Regions from separate parts of the Amycolatopsis sp. NPDC098790 genome, predicted to be linked through region 1. Evidence: riboswitches for the same ligand, from Rfam matches in the RefSeq annotation. Region 1 holds a riboswitch; each other region holds the start of a gene.
The links. A riboswitch is a leader RNA that binds a small molecule or an ion and turns the genes downstream of it on or off. The one in region 1 is predicted to bind S-adenosylmethionine.
Positions count from the first base shown of each region.

Region 2: another riboswitch for S-adenosylmethionine. It lies ahead of thrC (threonine synthase); the one in region 1 lies ahead of ACIQWX_RS28365 (aminotransferase class V-fold PLP-dependent enzyme).
Region 3: another riboswitch for S-adenosylmethionine. It lies ahead of ACIQWX_RS11545 (methionine ABC transporter ATP-binding protein); the one in region 1 lies ahead of ACIQWX_RS28365 (aminotransferase class V-fold PLP-dependent enzyme).

Region 1 covers NZ_JBIWAI010000003.1:676,601-682,514, reverse strand. Annotated here, with positions in the region: gene ACIQWX_RS28385 (RluA family pseudouridine synthase) at 1-370, opposite strand, end outside; gene lspA (signal peptidase II) at 367-1,035, opposite strand; gene ACIQWX_RS28375 (hypothetical protein) at 1,032-1,670, opposite strand; gene ACIQWX_RS28370 (hypothetical protein) at 1,670-2,278, opposite strand; gene ACIQWX_RS28365 (aminotransferase class V-fold PLP-dependent enzyme) at 2,295-3,731, opposite strand; SAM riboswitch class IV at 3,769-3,883, opposite strand; gene ACIQWX_RS28360 (M23 family metallopeptidase) at 3,966-4,547, opposite strand; gene ACIQWX_RS28355 (potassium/proton antiporter) at 4,870-5,914, opposite strand, start outside.
Region 2 covers NZ_JBIWAI010000003.1:212,483-218,396, forward strand. Annotated here, with positions in the region: gene ACIQWX_RS26435 (ComEC/Rec2 family competence protein) at 1-619, shown strand, start outside; gene ACIQWX_RS26440 (alpha/beta fold hydrolase) at 749-1,567, shown strand; gene ACIQWX_RS26445 (VOC family protein) at 1,571-1,927, opposite strand; partial or broken gene ACIQWX_RS26450 (transposase) at 2,256-3,114, shown strand; gene thrC (threonine synthase) at 3,361-4,626, opposite strand; SAM riboswitch class I at 4,640-4,773, opposite strand; gene holA (DNA polymerase III subunit delta) at 4,910-5,884, shown strand.
Region 3 covers NZ_JBIWAI010000001.1:2,293,612-2,299,525, reverse strand. Annotated here, with positions in the region: gene ACIQWX_RS11555 (ABC-F family ATP-binding cassette domain-containing protein) at 1-1,144, opposite strand, end outside; gene ACIQWX_RS11550 (4-(cytidine 5'-diphospho)-2-C-methyl-D-erythritol kinase) at 1,199-2,161, opposite strand; gene ACIQWX_RS11545 (methionine ABC transporter ATP-binding protein) at 2,277-3,290, opposite strand; SAM riboswitch class I at 3,500-3,590, opposite strand; gene rsmA (16S rRNA (adenine(1518)-N(6)/adenine(1519)-N(6))-dimethyltransferase RsmA) at 3,728-4,564, opposite strand; gene ACIQWX_RS11535 (transglycosylase family protein) at 4,647-5,914, opposite strand, start outside.

The DNA.
Region 1 (5,914 bases):
CGATGCGCAGACCGGCCGCGGCGAGACCGCCGACGACCGTCGGGCCGGTCCAGCCCGGGCTCGGGTGCACGGCGACGCCGACGGGCTTCGAAATCACCACGATGTCGTCGTCGTCGTGGAGGATCCGCATGCCTTCGACCGGCTCGGCGACGACCTCGACCGGGTTCGCCGGCTCCGGCAGCGTGATCTCCAGCAGGCCGCCCCCGGAAAGCCGGTCGGACTTGCCGGCGGGACGGCCGTCGAGCAGCACGTCGCCGGATTCGGCCAGCTCCGCGACGACTGTGCGGGACAGGCCGAGCAGCTTGGCGAGGCCGGCGTCGACCCGCATCCCGTCGAGCCCGTCGGGCACCGGGAGCATCCGCGAGCTCACGCCTGCTCCTCCCGCGTCTTCTCGACCTTCTTCTTGTCCTTGGTCGACGTGCCGTCGTAGTCCTTGCCCAGCAGGGAAAGCAGCACGATCAGCGCGCCGCCGACGCAGATGGCCGAGTCGGCGATGTTGAAGATCGCGAAGCCCTTGCCGTTCGGGGCGAACGCCGAGATGAAGTCGACGACGTGGCCCTGCAGCCCGCCGGGCGCGCGGAAGATGCGGTCGGTGAGGTTGCCGGTGGCGCCGGCGAGCACCAGGCCGAGGCCGATGGCCCAGCCGATCGAGCGCAACCGCCGCGACAGCCAGACGATCGCGATGACGACGGCCAGCGCGACCAGCGCGAGCACCCACGTCATGCCGGTGGCCATCGAGAACGCGGCACCGGGGTTGCGGATCACCTGCAGGTAGACGAGCCCGCCGAGGATCTTGACCGGCTCCTTGCCCTCCAGGTTGGCCACGACCAGGTTCTTCGTCACCAGGTCGATCGCCCAGAACACGACGGCGACGGCGAACACCCAGCCCACGCGGCGCTTCGGCAGCGGCTTCGCGGGCTCTTCCGGCGTCTCCTGCACGGTCTCGGGCGCGACCTCGGCGGCGTCGGGTTCGGTGTCGGGTTCGGAGTGGCTGGGCTCGGTGCTCACCACTCCATTCTCCACGGTGCTGGTCAAGCCGCGTCGGCGGCGGTGACCGGCCCGCGCAGGAGCACCGCGAACGCGGCGGCGAACAGCAGGCCCGCGGCCACGAGCGCACCGGCCGCCGGGGCCGGGAAAACCACCGCGACCAGGAGGAACACGGCGTCGACGGCCACGAGGAACCAGCTGCGTTCGTAGGCGGCGAGCACCAGGAGACCGAGCGCGGCCAGCAGCGGGCCGCGCACGTCCCCGGGCAGCCGCAGCTCCAGCGCGCCGACCAGGTCGAGCAGCGGGACGGCCGCCAGCGCGCCCAGGGTGCCGAGCACGAAGCGGACCGGCCGCGGCGGCGTCCCGGCCCGGCGCAGGGACAGCCAGTACCAGCCGGCCACGGCGAGCACCACGCAGGCGAGGCCGGCGAGCCAGCCGAGCCTCGCCGACGGGACCACGTCGACCGCGGTGGCGATGGCGACGCCCGAGAGCTGGTTGTCGGGCAGCCCCGTGCCGGACACCTCGCCGGTGCCGAGGCCGGACAGGCTCTGGCTCAGCTCGTACCCCCGTCCGGCGACGAACCCGAAGTTGCCTTCCGCCGGCAGCAGCTCGACCGCCACCATCACCAGCAGGGCGAACCCCAGCGCCGCCAACGGGAACCAGGACCGGCGTGCTTTCCCCATCACCGCAGGGTATCGGGTGCCCGGCGCAGCAGGACCGCGAACGCCGCGGCGAGCAGGACGACCGCCGACAGCAGCACGCCCACCAGGTCCGCCGAGAGCACCACCGCGATGACCGCGAACCCCGCCGCGGTGAGCAGGACGAGCTTGCTGCGCTCGTACGCGGCGAGCACCAGCAGGCCGAGGGTGGCCAGCAGCGGTCCGCGCAGCCCGTCGCCGAGCCGGAACTGCCACGACCCGACCAGGTCGAGCAGCGGGACGGCGACGAGCGCGCCGGCCGTGCCGAGGACGAACCACCCGGTCCGGACCGGCCGGGCGGCGACCGCGTACCAGATCGCCGTGCCGAGCAGCACCACGCCGAGCGTGACGAGCCAGACCGGGCCGGTCGGCAGGCCGGCGCCCGGCGCGTAAAAGGGGTCCGGCGTCAGGAACTGCCCGCGGCCGATGTCGGCGGTCGCGTGCAGGTTCTCCTGGCTCATCGGGAGCGAGACGATGTTGACGAACTGGCCCTCGGCCGGACTCCGCCGGGCGAGCAGCTGCACCGCCGCCATGCCGATCTGCGCCAGCCCGAGCAGTGCCAGCGGGAACCAGAAACGCTGCCCTCTCCCCATCGCACCAGGCTAGTGCTCAGCAGAACGGCGGCAGCTCCCGCGGGTCGCCGACCGGAGCCCAGCGGCCGTCCACCTTCGCGTACTCCCAGCGGGCGCCGCGCGCGACGATCTGGCGCAGTGCCCGGACCACGCGGTCGACGTGCTCCTCCGTGCTGCCCAGGCCGAGGCTGACGCGGATCGCCTGCTGCCCGTCGCCGCCGGTGACGCCGATGAGGCGCTTGGCCGCGACGTGGGCGCAGAAGGCGCCGTCGCGGACGCCGATGCCGTACTCGGCCGACAGCACCGCGGCGACCCAGCCCGGGTCGAAGCCGTCGACGACGAAGCTGACCGTGCCGACCCGGTCGACCGGCGCGTCGAACAGCCGCAGCTCGGCGCAGCCCGGGATGCCTTCGAGTCCCTTGCGCAGCCGGGTGAGCAGGGCCTGCTCGTGGTCTTCGACCGCGGCCCAGTTCTCGGCGAGGGTCTCGCACGCGACGCCGAGCGCGTACACGCCGACGGTGTTGGGCGAGCCGGCTTCGTGGCGCTCGGGCCCGGTGTTCCAGACGACGGCGTCCTCGGTGACGAGCTTGGTCGCGCCACCGCCGGCGAGGTACGGCCGGGCGGCGCGCAGCCAGTCGGCGCGGCCGATCAGCGCACCGGCACCGAAGGGCGCGTAGAGCTTGTGGCCGGACAGCGCGACGTAGTCGACGTCCAGTTCCTTGATCGAGATCCGGCGGTGCGGGGCGAGCTGGGCGGCGTCGAGCGCGATGCGGGCGCCGTGCTTCCGCGCCACAGCGGCGATTTCGGCGACCGGGAGCAGCTCACCGGTCACGTTGGACGCTCCGGTGACGACGACCAATCGCGGCCCCTGCGGGGAATCCGCGAGCGCTTCGTCCACAGCGGACACTGCCGCGAGCCGGGTGCGCGGGGTCGGGATCCGCCGGACGTTCGGGCCCTGCCACGGCAGCAGCGCGGCGTGGTGCTCGGTGTCGAAGACGATCACCGTGGTGTGCCGGGGCAGGCTGCGGGCGAGCAGGTTGAAGGAGTCGGTGGTGTTGCGGGTGAAGACGACGGTGTCGGTGCGGCGCGCGCCGACGAAGCGGCGGAGGACGTCGCGGGTGCGCTCGTAGAGCTTGGTGGAGACCTGCGACGCGAAGCCGGCGCCGCGGTGGACGCTGGCGTACCAGGGCAGGAACTCGTCGACCTTGGCGCGGACGGCGTCGAGACAGGGGGCGCTCGCGGCGTGGTCGAGGTTGGCGTAGCCGATGGTCTCGCCGGTGACGAGCGGGACGCGCAGGGCGGCGCCGGCGACGGTCGGGATGGCTTGCTTGACAAGGGTTTCCGCGATAGGGGCGGCCGGTTCGGCGGCGAGGGCGACGGGCGCGGTTCCGGCGGCGGCGCGGGCGGCCGGGGCGAGCGTGCCGGCGTCGGCCAGAGCGGTGGTGGTGCTGGTGCGGTCGATGGCGAGAGTCATCGGTGCCTCCTCGGCGGTCCGGGGGACCCCGGCGAGGGGCCCGCGCTTGCCCGTCGCACGGCGCGACCGGCCCGGTCTTCACCCGGGGCACCCCACCGCGGTAGGAGGGTTGCCGGCCAGCAAGCCGGGGCTTCGCGCTGGCACTCATGACCTGAGCCCGAAGGTAACCGAGAACGCGCCCGGCGGCCAACCCCCGCCTCACATTCTGAGACGCCGCTCACACACCGTGAGGTCTCAGAGCTTCGCGCGAAACCGCCCCGGGAGCTGCGTCACGGCGTTGTCCGCGAGGTGCGTAGCCGTGCCCGCGTACTGCTCGGCTCCCGCGGTGAAGCGCCAGCCGCCGATGGTCTTGCCGTCGACGGGTTCGGCGGCCCCGCTCACGGTCCAGAGGGTGAAGTGCACGTGGGCGCCGGTGCTGCTGCCGCCGCACGGGAGCGCGTTGCCGGTCGACCCGAGGACGGTCCCGGCTTCGACGTGCTCACCGTCGGTGACCGCGATGCCCTCCAGGTGGTAGTAGCCGGTCCGCCAGCCGCCGGCGTGGTCGACGGTGACCCAGTCGCCGCCGGGGCAGTGCTGCAGGTGAACGGTCCCCGCCAGCGGCGCGCGGACGGTCCGGTCGGCCGGGCTGAAGTCGATGGCGTTCTTGACGCCGGTGCCGCCGTCGTCGGAGTGGATGCCGGCCGAGTAGACCTGCTGGCCGGCCTCGAACGGCAGGGCGAGCACCGGGAACGGAGCCACGTCGGCGGTCGAGGCCGGCGCGCCGAGCAGGCCGAGGACCGCGGCCATTCCCAGGGCGAGCGCGGTCCTGCGAAGCATTGTCACTGTGCGTACCCCTTTGGCCTGACGCTCACCCATTCGAACTAACCCGATAGGGGCGCAGAGTAGGCCAAAAGGGGGATCATGGGGAAGATTGCGGACGCGGAAGATCACCCTCGCGGGAAAAGATCACCAGGTGGGTGCGGCAAGCGGACAAGCATCGGACAACGCGCAGCCCAAGGCGGTGCGCAGGAGTCGGCGGGTCGTACGCCCGGCGGGAAGTTAGCGGGCTCGGCCAGGCAACTCGCGGCAGTCGCGGACAGCTCGCGCGCCGGCGAACGAATCGGTCGGCCGATGCGCGCCTGCCCGGCCACGAACGGGGTTACCGGCCCGACTCGCCCCGCCAGCGGGCCAGCCGGCCCGCCCGGTCCACCGCTCGCAACCGGCGCTCGACCGCGTCGCGGACCGCGGCCGTCGTCACCACCAGCAGCTGGTCGTGCTCCTGCAGCCGGCTCGTCTTCTGCGGCGTGAAACCCGCGCCCTCGCGGACGACCAGGCTCACCGTCGCGCCCGTCGGCAGCCGCAGCTCCGACAAGTACACGCCGTGCAGCTTCGAGCCCGGCTGGATGCGGACCTGCAGCAGCTCGGCGCCCAGCTCGTCCAGCGGCGCCGAGTCGACCTCGACCTCGTGCGCCTCGGACTTCTTCGCCAGCCCGAGCTTGCGGCCGAGCGGCCCGAGCGTCGCGCCCTGGACCAGCGTCAGCACGATGACCAGCACGAACACCGCGTCGACGAGCCGTTGCGCGCCCGGCAGCCCCTGCGACAGCGGGATCATCGCCAGCACGATCGGGACCGCGCCGCGCAGGCCGGCCCACGACAGGAACGCCTGCTCTCGCCACGGCAGGCGGAACGGCAGCACCGACAGCACCACCGAGATCGGCCGGGCCAGCAGCAGCACCACGGCGCCGGCGACCAGGCCCGGCACCACCGTTTCGAACAGCCGGCTCGGCGACGCGAACAGCCCGAGCAGCACGAACAGCCCGATCTGCGCCAGCCAGCCGAGCCCCTCGGCGAACGACAGCGTGTCCGACCGGTGCGGCAGCCGCGAATTGCCCAGCACCAGCGCGGCGACGTACGTCGCGAGCAGCCCGGACGCGTGCGCCAGCTGCCCGGACGAGTACGCCACCACGCAGACCGCGACCGTCGCGAGCGGGTACAGGCCGGTCGCCGGCAGCGCGGCCCGGCGCAGCGCGATCCCGCCCAGCCAACCGAACGCCAGCCCGATCGCCAGGCCGGCGCCCAGTTCGTAGACGACCAGCAGCGGCAGCGTCCAGTCCACAGTGGTGCCTTCGGCCAGCACGACGACCGCGATGTACGCCGGCGCGTCGTTGATGCCGGACTCCAGCTCCAGTGCGCCGACCAGGCGC
Region 2 (5,914 bases), 460 kb from region 1:
GCACGCGGACCACATCGGCGGGCTCGCGTCGGTCTTCGACGGCCGGGCGGTCGGCGCGGTCGCCGTCGGCCCGGGGCGGGCGCCGGAGTGGGCGTGGCGCCAGGTCGCGGCGGAGGCGAGGCGGCAGGAGGTGCCGCTGGTGGAGCTGAACCCGGGGGAGCGGATGGACTGGCCCGGCCTGACGCTCGACGTGCTCGGCCCGCGTTACGTACCGGCCCGCACGGCGGGCACGCAGGACGGCACGACGATCAACAACAGCTCGGTGGTCCTGCGAGCGCAAACCCCGGCCGGCCGGGTGCTGTTGACGGGCGACGTCGAGCTGGCGGCCCAGTCGGACCTGCTGGCCGACGTCGATGATCTGAAAGCGGAGGTGCTGAAGGTGCCACACCACGGTTCCCGCTACTCGTCGCCGGCGTTCCTCGCGGCGGTGGCACCCCGGGTGGCGATGGTGAGCGTGGGCGCGGGCAACACGTACGGCCACCCAAGCAAGTCCACAATGGACACTCTAAGTGCGTTGGGAGCACTGGTCACCCGAACCGACACGGACGGCGACACGGCGGTGGCCACGGGAACGGCGATCGTCCGCCGGGGCGAGCCGCGCGGCCCGCCCCGCCGGTAAGCCCGGCCCGGCCCGGTCGGCGGTCCGGCGGGGTGCGCTGAGGAAGCCTGCCCTGGCGGCTAGCCCGGGCCGGCGGGGTGCACCGAGGAGCTCCGCCCCGGCGGTGCGCCCGGTCTGGCGCGGTTGGCGGTGCGGCGGAGTGCGCCGAGGAGGTCTGCCCCGCTGGCCAGCCCGGGCCGGCGTGGTGGCCGTGCGCCGGGAAGTGCCGAGGTCGCCAAAAGGCCGGCCGTCTCCGGCGAACGCGCCAAGTGCGGCGTCCAGGGCCGCTGTAGCCTGACTAAGCGGCCGGTTCTAGGGGTCTGCCCATCGCTTCCCGGTTACGGCTTCAGCGACAAGCCGGCCGCGCCGGGGTGGGGGATCGAGCGGATATCCGACGCGTGGTGCGAGCTGATGGCCCGTCTCGGCTACCGGCGGTTCGGCGCCCAGGGCAGCGACTGGGGCACCAGCATCGCCACGAGCATCGGTCAACGGCAACCCGATCGGGTCGCCGGCATCCATCTCATGCCGCCGCTCGCACCGCCCGATCCGGCCACGTCGGACGACCTCACCGGTGCCGAGCGGGCGGCGCTCGCGACACTGCGGGAGGCGGACGAATGGGGCTCCGGATACTCGGCGCAGCAGTCGACCCGGCCGCAGACGGTCGGCTGCGGGCTGGTCGACTCGCCGGCCGCCCTCTGCGCCGGTGCCTCATCCGCCCGGCTGTACTGGGAAAGCCTCCGGCAGGTCAACGAATGGATCTCCGGGTCGGCCGGCGCGCCGGTGACCGTATCCACCGGCTGTTCGGTCTTCCCCAAGGAGCTGCAGCGCCCGTCTCGGCGGTGGGCGGAGCGCCGGTTCCCGAACATCCGGTACTGGAACGAGCCCGGCAAGAGCGGCCACTTCGCGGCGTTCGAGCAGCCGGCGTTGTTCGTCGACGAGGTCCGGTCATTCTTCCGGCTGGTCCGCTGATGGTCACCCGTGCTCGGTAAGCGGCTGGCTGAAGATCAACAAGTGCCCATCGGGTGTCCGTACGTTGAAGTCGCGCATCCCGTAGGGCCGGTCAGCCAGTGGCTCGACGATGTCGGCGCCGCGGGCGCGCAGCTCGTCGTGGCAGGAATCGACGTCGTCGACGACAACCGTCACCCTGGCCGGGCCGACGCTGCTTTCGGCGTACAGGTGGAACTCGGCGGTGTCGCGGATCACGGCCGCGTAGCTGGGTGGGGTCTCCCAGGTGAATATGGTGTCGAATCCGAGCGCGTCCGTGAAGTACGACCGCGCTGCCTGCACATCTCGGCACGGCAGCACGGGAATCGCCACCCGCATGACCATTCCGTCACCTTACCCGACTTTGGCTCAAGATCGCTGATCTTGGATAGGGTGCTGGTTGTTGAGCTGCGGTTTCGTCGTGTGAACGGCGAAAATCTGCGCACTAAGCGGCCGGTTCTAGGCTGTCTTTGTGGCGTATGTGCGCACGGTGAAGACGGCGTCGGGGGCCAGGGCGGTGCAGATCGTGCACTCCTCGCGTCGCGGGTCGCGGGACATCGAGCACATCGGCTCGGCGCATGACGATGCGGCGTTGGAGGCGCTCAAGGCGGTGGCGAGGCAGCGTCTGGCTGTGGGGCAGCCCGAGCTCGACTTCGGCCCGGACTTCGCGGCGTTGCAGGCCGGCAGTGGTGCTGGTGGTGGGCCGCTTGCGATCACGTCGTCGCGGACGGGGTACCTGTGGGACGCGCTCGGCCACGCCTACCAGCTGTTGGGTTCGAGGAGGCCGCTGGTGGTGACGAGGTGTTCCTATTACTGGTACTGGCACGGATCGTCGAGCCGATCAGCAAGCTGGACAGTCTGCGGGTGGTCGAGGAGGCAGGTTTCGACCCGCCGGCGTACGCGACCCTCAAGCGGCGTCTGCCCGCGTTCGCGGTTCCGTGAGCCCGGGTTCTCCAAAGGACGCCGCCTGGAGCCGCAGATCACGATCGAGCTGCTCACCGACGCAAGCGGGTTTCCGTTGATGGTCAACGCGTTCGAGGGCAACCGGGGCGAGACCACTACGATGCTGCCGACCATCCGTGCGTTCATGGATGCCCACCAGCTGGCTGATGTCACGGTCGTGGCCGACGCTGGCATGATCTCTGCGGAACAGGTCGCCAAGGCCGAGCAGGCCGTCGCCGGCAAGACCGCGGTCAAACGCAACCGGTTCATCCAGCTCACCGGCGCCACCAAGAGCGTCAACCGGACCCTGGAAGCCAAGGCACGCGCCCTTGCCGGCCTCAAAGGCTACGTCACCAACCTCCCGGACCTCACCGCCGAGTTCGTGATCGACGCCTACCACCGACTGTTCCACATCGAGAAGTCGTTTCGAATGTCTAAACACGACCTACGTGCGCGGCCGATCTACCACCACAAGCCGCTACCGCACCATCAACATCCAGGCCGGCGAGCACACCCTCACCGCAGTCGACCCGCTACCCGACGACCTCCGCGATGCCCTCACCCGCATCCACGACCGCGGTGCGCACTAATTTGAGCCAAGTCAGGTCCGTCTCCGGAGCGCGGCGACCGCTTGGCTCGCCGCTGTAGGCGGGCCAAGCGCGGTCGGTAGCCGGGCAGAAGTCGCGTGGCCGCCGACGTCCTACACGATCGCCCCAGCGCCCCAGCGCCCCAGCGCCCCAGCGCCCCAGCGCCCAGCGCCCCAGCGCCGGTCGAGCCCGTTGCCGGTGACCGGACTCGGGGCGAGCCGCACGGCCCGCCCCGAGCGTCGTCGGACGTCAGTAGCCGAGCGCCTCGTTCACCGCGGCGGCTGACGGCGGCACGATCGCCTTGGGGCCGAGGTGGTTCTCGACCGCGTCGAGGGTCTTGAGGCCGTCGCCGGTGATCAGGAGGACCGTCTCGGCGTCCGGGTCGAGCTTGCCCGTCTCGACGAGCTTCTTCGCCGTGGCCACGGTGACCCCGCCGGCCGTCTCGGTGAAGATGCCCTCGGTGCGGGCCAGCAGGCGGATGCCTTCGACGACCTCTTCGTCGGTGACGTCCTCGATCGCGCCGCCGGTGCGGTTGACGATGTCGAGCACGTACGGGCCGTCGGCCGGGTTGCCGATCGCCAGCGACTTGGCGATCGTGTCCGGCTTCACCGGCTGGACCACGTCCTGGCCGGCGCGGAACGCGGCCGACACCGGCGAGCAGCCGGTCGCCTGCGCGCCGAACACCTTGTACGGGCTGGCGTCCACGAGCCCGAGCTGTCCCAGCTCGCGGAAACCCTTGTCCACCTTCGTCAACTGGGAACCGGAGGCGATCGGCACGACGATCTGCGGCGGGATGCGCCAGCCGAGCTGCTCGGCGACCTCGAAGGCCAGCGTCTTCGAGCCCTCCGAGTAGTACGGCCGGACGTTCACGTTCACGAACGCCCACTTCGGGTGCTCACCGGCCAGCTCGGTGGCGAGGCGGTTGACGTCGTCGTAGTTGCCGTCGACGGCGATCAGGTCGCCGTCGTACACCGCGGTGGTGAGGATCTTGGCGCGCTCGAGGGTCTTCGGGATCAGCACGACCGACCGCCAGCCGGCGCGGGCCGCGGCGGCGGCCGTCGCGTTGGCCAGGTTGCCGGTCGACGGACACGCGAGCACCTCGAAGCCGAACTCGCGGGCCGCGGCCAGCGCGACGGCGACGACGCGGTCCTTGAACGAGTGCGTCGGGTTGCCGGTGTCGTCCTTGACCCACACGCGCTTGAGGCCGAGTTCTTTGGCCAGGCGGTCGGCGCGGATCAGCCGGGTCGCGCCGGGCTCGGTGTTCGGGATCTCTTCGACGTTGGACGGAACCGGGAGGAGCTTCTTGTAGCGCCAGATGTTCTTGGGGCCGGCCTCGATGTCTTCGCGGCGGACGCGGCCGAAGTCGTAGGCGACCTCGAGCGGCGAGAAGTCTTCGGCGGAGACGAACTCGGGGGCGAGCGGCTGCCGGTGGCCCTCTTCCTTCGACACCAGTTCGACGGCCGGTCCGAGGTCCGGGGTCTTGGTGGTGGAGGTCGTGCCGAGGGTTGCGGTCATCGCGAGGTTCCTTTCCTCATCTGCCCCGCCGAAGCGGGCCGGAATTGGCACCGTGGTCGTCAGCTACCCCGCGATCGCGGGATGACGGGCTGTACGCCGGTTGCCGGGGCTTCGTCGGGCCGTTCCCTCTGCCCCTCTGGATGAGCGGTATTCGGTTGTCGGGGCGCGCGAGTCAGCGCGCCGCCTCGTGGACACCGTACGACATGGCGGTCACGCCGTGCCACGGTGGCCGTCCGACATCACCGGAGCGGGCGCACGACACCGCAAGTGAGAGGATCCTCGGGTGACCGCGCAAGCCACCGCCCCCGCCCCGCTGCAGCTGGTGCTGGGCGAGGAAGAACTGCTGATCGAACGGGCCGTCCGCGAGACCCTCGCCGCGGCGCGCGCGATCGACGCCACGGCCGAGCTGACCCGGGTCCGGGTGTCGGATCTCACAGCCCCCGAGCTGGCCGAACTCGTCAGCCCGTCGCTGTTCAGCGAGGGTCGCGTGATCGTCCTGGAGTCGGCGCAGGACATCTCGCAGGAGCTGGCCGACGCCGTGGCGTCGTACCTGAAGGACCCCGCGGACGGCGTCGTGCTGGTCGTCGTGCACAACGGCGGTGGCCGCAGCAAGGCGGGCAAGTCGCTCCCCGCGGCGCTGAAGAAGGCCGGCGCCGAGGTCACGGAGTGCCCGAAACTGACCAAGCCGGCCGAGCGCGAGCAGTTCGTGCGGCACGAGATCCGCCGGGCGGGCGGCAAGATCGACCCGGCCGGGGTGGCCGCGCTGATCGACGCGGTGGGCTCCGACCTGCGTGAACTCTCCTCGGCGGCGAGCCAGCTGGTGGCCGACACGGGCGGCACGGTCGACGCCGACGCGGTCCGCCAGTACCACCGTGGCCGCGCCGACGTGACGGGCTTCGCGGTGGCGGAGAAGGCGGTGAGCGGCGACCGGTCGGCGGCGCTGGAGTCGCTGCGCTGGGCGATGCAGCTGGGCGTCCCGCACGTCCTGGTGGCCGACGCCCTGGCCGACGCGGTCCGCACGATCGCCCGCGTCTCGGGCGCGGGCCGCGGCAACCCGAACCAGATGGCCGGTGAACTGGGCATGCCGCCGTGGAAGATCCGCAAGGCCCAGGGCCAGTCGCGGGGCTGGAACCAGGACGGCCTGGCCACGGCGATGCGCGTCGTCGCGCGCCTGAACGCCGAGGTCAAGGGCGTGGCGGCCGACCCGGGCTACGCGCTGGAGCGCGCGGTCCTGGAGGTCGCGGCCGCCAAGGGCTGAACCCCGGGCACGAGAAAAGCCCCGGCCGAA
Region 3 (5,914 bases), on a different contig from region 1:
CCTGCTTGCCGAACACCACGCGCCCGGCCACCTGCTCGATCGCCTGCAGCACGCGCAGGTCGCCGGGCAGGTCGTCGAGTTCCTGGCGCAGGTGCGCGAGCGCCACCGTCTTGCCCTCGACGCGGCGGCCGGTCGAGCCCTCGACGTCGCCGCCGAGCAGCTTCAGCAGCGACGTCTTGCCCGAGCCGTTCACGCCGACCAGGCCGATCCGGTCGCCCGGGCCGATCCGCCACGTGACGTGGTCGAGCAGCGTCCGCTCGCCCACCGCGTACGTCGTGTCCTCCAGCTCCAGCACCGTCTTGCCGAGCCGGCGCTTGGCGAACGCCTGCAGCTCGACGGAGTCGCGCGGCGGCGGCACGTCGGCGATCAGCGCTTCGGCCGCTTCGATGCGGTAGCGCGGCTTCGACGAGCGCGCCTGCGGGCCGCGGCGCAGCCACGCCAGCTCCTTGCGCGCCAGGTTCTGCCGCTTCTCCTCGGCCGTCGCGGCCAGCCGCGCCCGCTCGGCGCGGGCGAAGATCCAGTCCGCGTAACCGCCTTCGTACTGCTCGACGCGGCCGTTCGCGACCTCCCACGTCAGCGTCGCGACGGTGTCGAGGAACCACCGGTCGTGCGTGACGACCACGACCGCGATCCGGCGGGCGAGCAGGTGGTCGGCCAGCCAGCGGACACCTTCGACGTCCAGGTGGTTGGTCGGCTCGTCGAGCACGACCAGGTCGAGCTCGCCGGTCAGCGCGGCGGCCAGGGACACCCGGCGCCGCTCGCCGCCGGAGAGGTTCGCGGTCGGCGTGTCCAGCCCGATCGCGGTGATCCCCAGGCCGTCCACAATGGACCGGACGCGGGCATCGGCCGCCCATTCGTGCTCGGCGCCGTAGCGTTCGAGGACGACGTCGCCGACCGTGCTGTCCTCCGGCAGCTCGGTGCGCTGGGTGACGACCGCCATCCGCAGGTCGCGAACCTGGCTCACCCGCCCGGAATCCGGCTCGGCGAGTCCGGAAAGGACTTCCAGCAGGGTCGTCTTGCCGCCGCCGTTGAGGCCGACGACGCCGATGCGCTGCCCGGCCGCGACACCCAGCGACACGCCGTCCAGGAGCGGGCGAACCCCGTAGGACTTGCTCACCGCCTCCAGGTTGACCAGGTTGGCCATCCGGATCCTTTCCCCATCAACAGAAGTCCACAGTGGACAATCAAACGTGGACGATCAGGCGTGCACGCGCGGCGGCGCCGGCCGCGGCGCGTCGTCACCGCCGACGACGCGGGCGCCGGGCACCGGGCCGTGCGCCACCCGGACCGTGCGGCACACCCCCGCGCCCGACAGCTCGGCGGCGACCTCGACCGCGGACTGCGCGTCTTCGCACAGGAACGCGCACGTCGGGCCGGAACCGGAGACCGTGCCGGCGAGCGCACCCGCGTTGACGCCCGCGCGCAGCGTGCGGCGCAGGCCCGGCCGCAGCGAAACCGCCGCCGCCTGGAGGTCGTTGCCCAGCAGCAGCGCCAGCTGACGCGGGTCGCCCGAGGCCAGCGCCTCGACGACCGGGGTGTGCGAGCCGATCCGCGGCGGGTTGCCGTCCACGCGCAGCCGGTCGAGCTCGCCGAACACCTTCGGCGTCGACAGGCCCTGCTCGTCGAAGGCCAGCACCCAGTGGAAGGTGTGCCGCGACAGCACCGGGACGAGCCGTTCTCCGCGTCCGGTACCCAGCGCCGTGCCGCCGTAAAGCGCGAAGGGGACATCGCTGCCCAGGCCGGCGGCGATTTCCGCGAGCTCGTCGCGCGTGACGTCGAGGTTCCACAGGCTCGCCAGCCCGACGAGCGTCGCCGCCGCGTCGGCGCTGCCGCCCGCCATGCCGCCCGCGACCGGGATGCCCTTGCGCAGCACCACGCGGACCTTCGGGTCGCCGGTCCGCCCGGCGTGCGCGGACAGCGCTTCGACCGCGCGCCAGGCCAGGTTTTCGGGACCGGTCGGGACCGAGCCCTCGCCCTCGCCGTAGATCTCCAGGCCCGGCTCTTCGGTGACGGCGACGGTCACCTCGTCGGTCAGCGACAGGGCCTGGAACACGGTCACCAGCTCGTGGTAACCGTCTTCGCGCAGGTCGCCGACCGCCAGGTGCAGGTTGACCTTGGCCGGGACCCGGACGGTGACTGGAGGCGGAACTACGGCGAGCACCCGACCAGCCTACGTGCCCGCGAAAACGCCCCAATGTGGCCTTCGGTGCGTCTGACGCACCGAAGGGCCCCTTGGGTGCGTCAGACGCAACCAAGGCCACATTGGGGCGCTTGGATCAGGCGGCCGCGACGCCCTGCGGGCCGCGCGCGGTGTGCGTCACGTGGCCGCCGCGCTCGGCGACCCACGCCAGCGCCGCGTCGGCGCGCTCGCCGCGGACGCCCAGGCGGAAGCGGCCGACCGGGGTGTCGCCGATGCGGGTCAGGCCGCCGCCGATGGTGGCGAACTCGACGTCGAAGCGGCCCGCGGCCTCGGGCAGCAGCGCGCCGACCGACGCGAAGCCGACCAGCACGACGTCGACCGAGCGGTCGTAGCGCGACGACTGCGCGCGGGTGGTCTCGATGGCCGGCAGCAGCGCCTGCGCGGTGCGGCTCGCCGGGTTCGAGATCAGGTCGAGCACCGTGCCGCGCTCGATGACCGTGCCGTCTTCGAGCACCGCGACGTCGTCGCAGACCCGGCGGACCACGCCGGCGTCCGGCGTAGTGATCACGACGGTCGTGCCCAGCTCGGCGCGGGCGCGGTCGAGGACGGTGAGGACCGAGCCGGCCTCCTCCGGGTCGACGCCGGCCGTCGGGTCGTCGGCCAGGAGCACGGCCGGCGCCGCCGCGAGGGCCTTCGCGACCGCGACGCGGCGGAGCTGACCCTCCGACAGCTCGCCGGGACGCTGCGTCGCGCGCTGCGTCAGGCCGACGAGGTCGAGCAGCGAGCCGACGCGGCTGCGGCGCTGCGGGCCGTCGATGCCGAGCTGCTCGAGCGGGGAGGCGATGTTGCCGGCGATCGTGCGCTCGGCGATCAGCTCCGGCTTCGTCGAGACGACGCCCAGCTGACGGCGGATTTCCCGGAGGCGGCGGCCGTCGAGGGTGCCGGTGTTCAGGCCGTCGAGGCGGACGACGCCGCGGTCGGGCCGCTCCTGCAGCGCGATGCAGCGGGCCAGGACGGACTTGCCCGAACCGGCGGGGCCGACCACGCCGAAGAGCGAGCCGGCCTGGACGTCGACACTCACGTCCCGCAGGGCGACGACCGAATTTCCGTTGGTGGCAAAGGTTTTGGACAGGTTTTCGACGGTGATCACGAAGGCTCCAGAAAACGGGGCGCGCTCACTCGGAGGCGCCCGGCCGCAAGCAGAGTCCGTCCTAACTGGACGGTGCGTGAAGAAGAGGTGGACCGGCTACGACAAGCTCAGTGGGAGCGTCGACATGCGGTCACGGAGCGGCGGCCTTCGTCGACAACGCGACGCCTGGTCAGGAGCAGGGGGCGGGCTACCCTCTTCATCGGAAACGGCCTCCATCGGTCCTGGCGGTAGCACCTGCCCTGCGGAGGGTGGTTGCTGCGACTTCGGCGAGCCAGGTCTCTCAGTCGCTCGGGATGGACGTACTGAGTAAAACCGATCCCGAGGAGCGAACGCAAGCCCGTTGGCCCAGATCACACGAGTGGCGGTGTCCGAATCGCGAGATCACGCGGCAAGAGGCGTATTTTCACCCGGCGGCGTTGACTTCCACTGTGGACCTGCTAACGGACGGCGGCGATCCGGGCGAAGTCGTGCACGTCCAGCTGCTCGCCGCGGGTCTTCGGGTCGATCCCGGCGGCCGTGAGCAGTTCCCCGGCCCGCTCGGCGGAGCCCGCCCAGCCGGCGAGCGCGGCGCGGAGGGTCTTCCTGCGCTGTGAGAAGGCGGCGTCGACGAGGCCGAAGAGCCGATCGCGGTCGTCCGACGCCGGAGCGTCACCGCGTTCGAAGGCGACGAGCGCCGAATCGACGTTGGGCACCGGCCAGAACACCGACCGCGGCACGGGGGCGACCTTGCGCGCCGGGCCGTACCACGCGAGCTTGACGCTGGGGACGCCGTAGATCCGGCTGCCGGGGCCGGCGGCCATCCGGTCGGCGACCTCGGTCTGGACCATCACGAGGCCGGTGCGCAGGGAGGGCACCTCGGCGAGCAGGTGCAGCACGACGGGGACGGCGACGTTGTAGGGCAGGTTGGCGACGAGCGCGGTCGGCTCGCCGAGCTGCTCGCGCGTGACGCGCAGGGCATCGGCCCCGACGACGGTCAGCCGGTCCGCGGCTTCGGGGCCGCGTTCGGCGACGGTCTTGGGCAGCCGTTCGGCGAGCTTGGGATCGATCTCGACGGCGACGACGTGCGCACCGGTGGCCAGCAGCCCGAGGGTGAGCGAACCGAGCCCGGGCCCGACCTCGAGGACGACGTCGCCTTCGGTGACGTTCGCCAGCTCGACGATCCGCCGGACGGTGTTGGGATCGTGCACGAAGTTCTGCCCGAGCTTCTTGGTCGGCCGCACGTCGAGCTCGGCCGCCAGCCCGCGGATCTCGGCAGGTCCCAGCAGTTCAACCACCGGCAGAGCTTACCGATGAGGTCCCTCGCGCACGCGAAACGGCCCCCGTCCACGAAGGACGGGGGCCGTTCCGAAGCGAAACTCAGGCCTTCTTGCCGCAGACCGGCCAGGCGCTGTAGCCGCCGCGAGCGTCGCGGACCTTCTCCGCCACCGCGATCTGCTGCTCACGCGACGCCTGGTTCGGCAGGTTCGCGTACTGGTCGCCGCCGTAGGCGTCCCACGTGCGCTTGTCGAACTGGAGGCCGCCGTAGTAGCCGTTGCCCGTGTTGATGGCCCAGTTGCCGCCCGACTCGCACTGCGCGATGCGGTCCCACGCCGACCCGTCGCCGATCGCCGGCGTCGGGGCCTGCTTGGTGCCGACGTGGACGATCTTCGGCTTCGGCTGGGTGATGACCTTCTCGGAGATGCTCTCCCGGCCGACCTCTTTGCCGTTCTTCTGCGTGACCTTGTAGGTCACTTCCTTCTCACCCGGCGTGCCGGGGTCCTCGACCGAGGTCTTGCCCTTGGCGAGGTCCGGGTCGTCGACGCGCTGCTCGGGCGGGTCGATGGCTTCCTTCTGAACGACCGTCGAGACGCCGGTGCGGCTGATGTGCACCTCGGCGCCGTCGGTCAGCTTGACGTCCAGGCCGCCCTCGGCCTGGTCCTCCGGGCCCAGGGTGAGCTTGTACTCGCCCAGGAACTCCTGCGTCGTGACCGCGGTCGTCTTCACCTGCTTCGGCGCGTTTCCGCCGTCGTATAGGGTGATGTTCTTCATCGTCTTGATCTCGACGGTCGCGCCCTGGAGGGGCAGCTCGCCGTCCTTCGGCATCGACATCCACGTGCCGGGCTTGTCCATCGCGGTCATGCCGAGCTGGGACAGCGCGTCGCCGAGGTGGGTCGCGCGGACCCAGGAGGTGTGCTCCGCGCCGTCGACGATCATCTTCAGCTGGCGGCCGCGCTCGAGCTTGATGACGCCGCCGTCGCCGACCTCCGCCTGCGGGGACGGGGAGAGCGAGTCGTGCGCGCCCACGGACAGGCCCGCGTCCTCCAGCACCTCGCCGACGGTGTCGCCGAACGAGTGCACGGTGGTCTGCTGGCCGTCGACGTCGACGGTGATGCTCTTGTTCATCGCCAGCGCGGCCGCGCCGCCGCCGGCGACGCTGATCATGACGCTGAGGACGGCGCCCTTGAGGAAGCGGCGCTTCCAGACCTTGGTGGTCTGGCGGAGGCCCTCGTCCAGAGCCGCGCGACGCGCTTCGGGGGAAGCGGTGCGGTCCTCGTCGAGGCCGTCCGGGATGACGATCGGCGGCAGGTACGTCGTCTCCGCGTTGATGAGGCGGATCAGCTCGTCGACGTCGACGTCGATCTCGG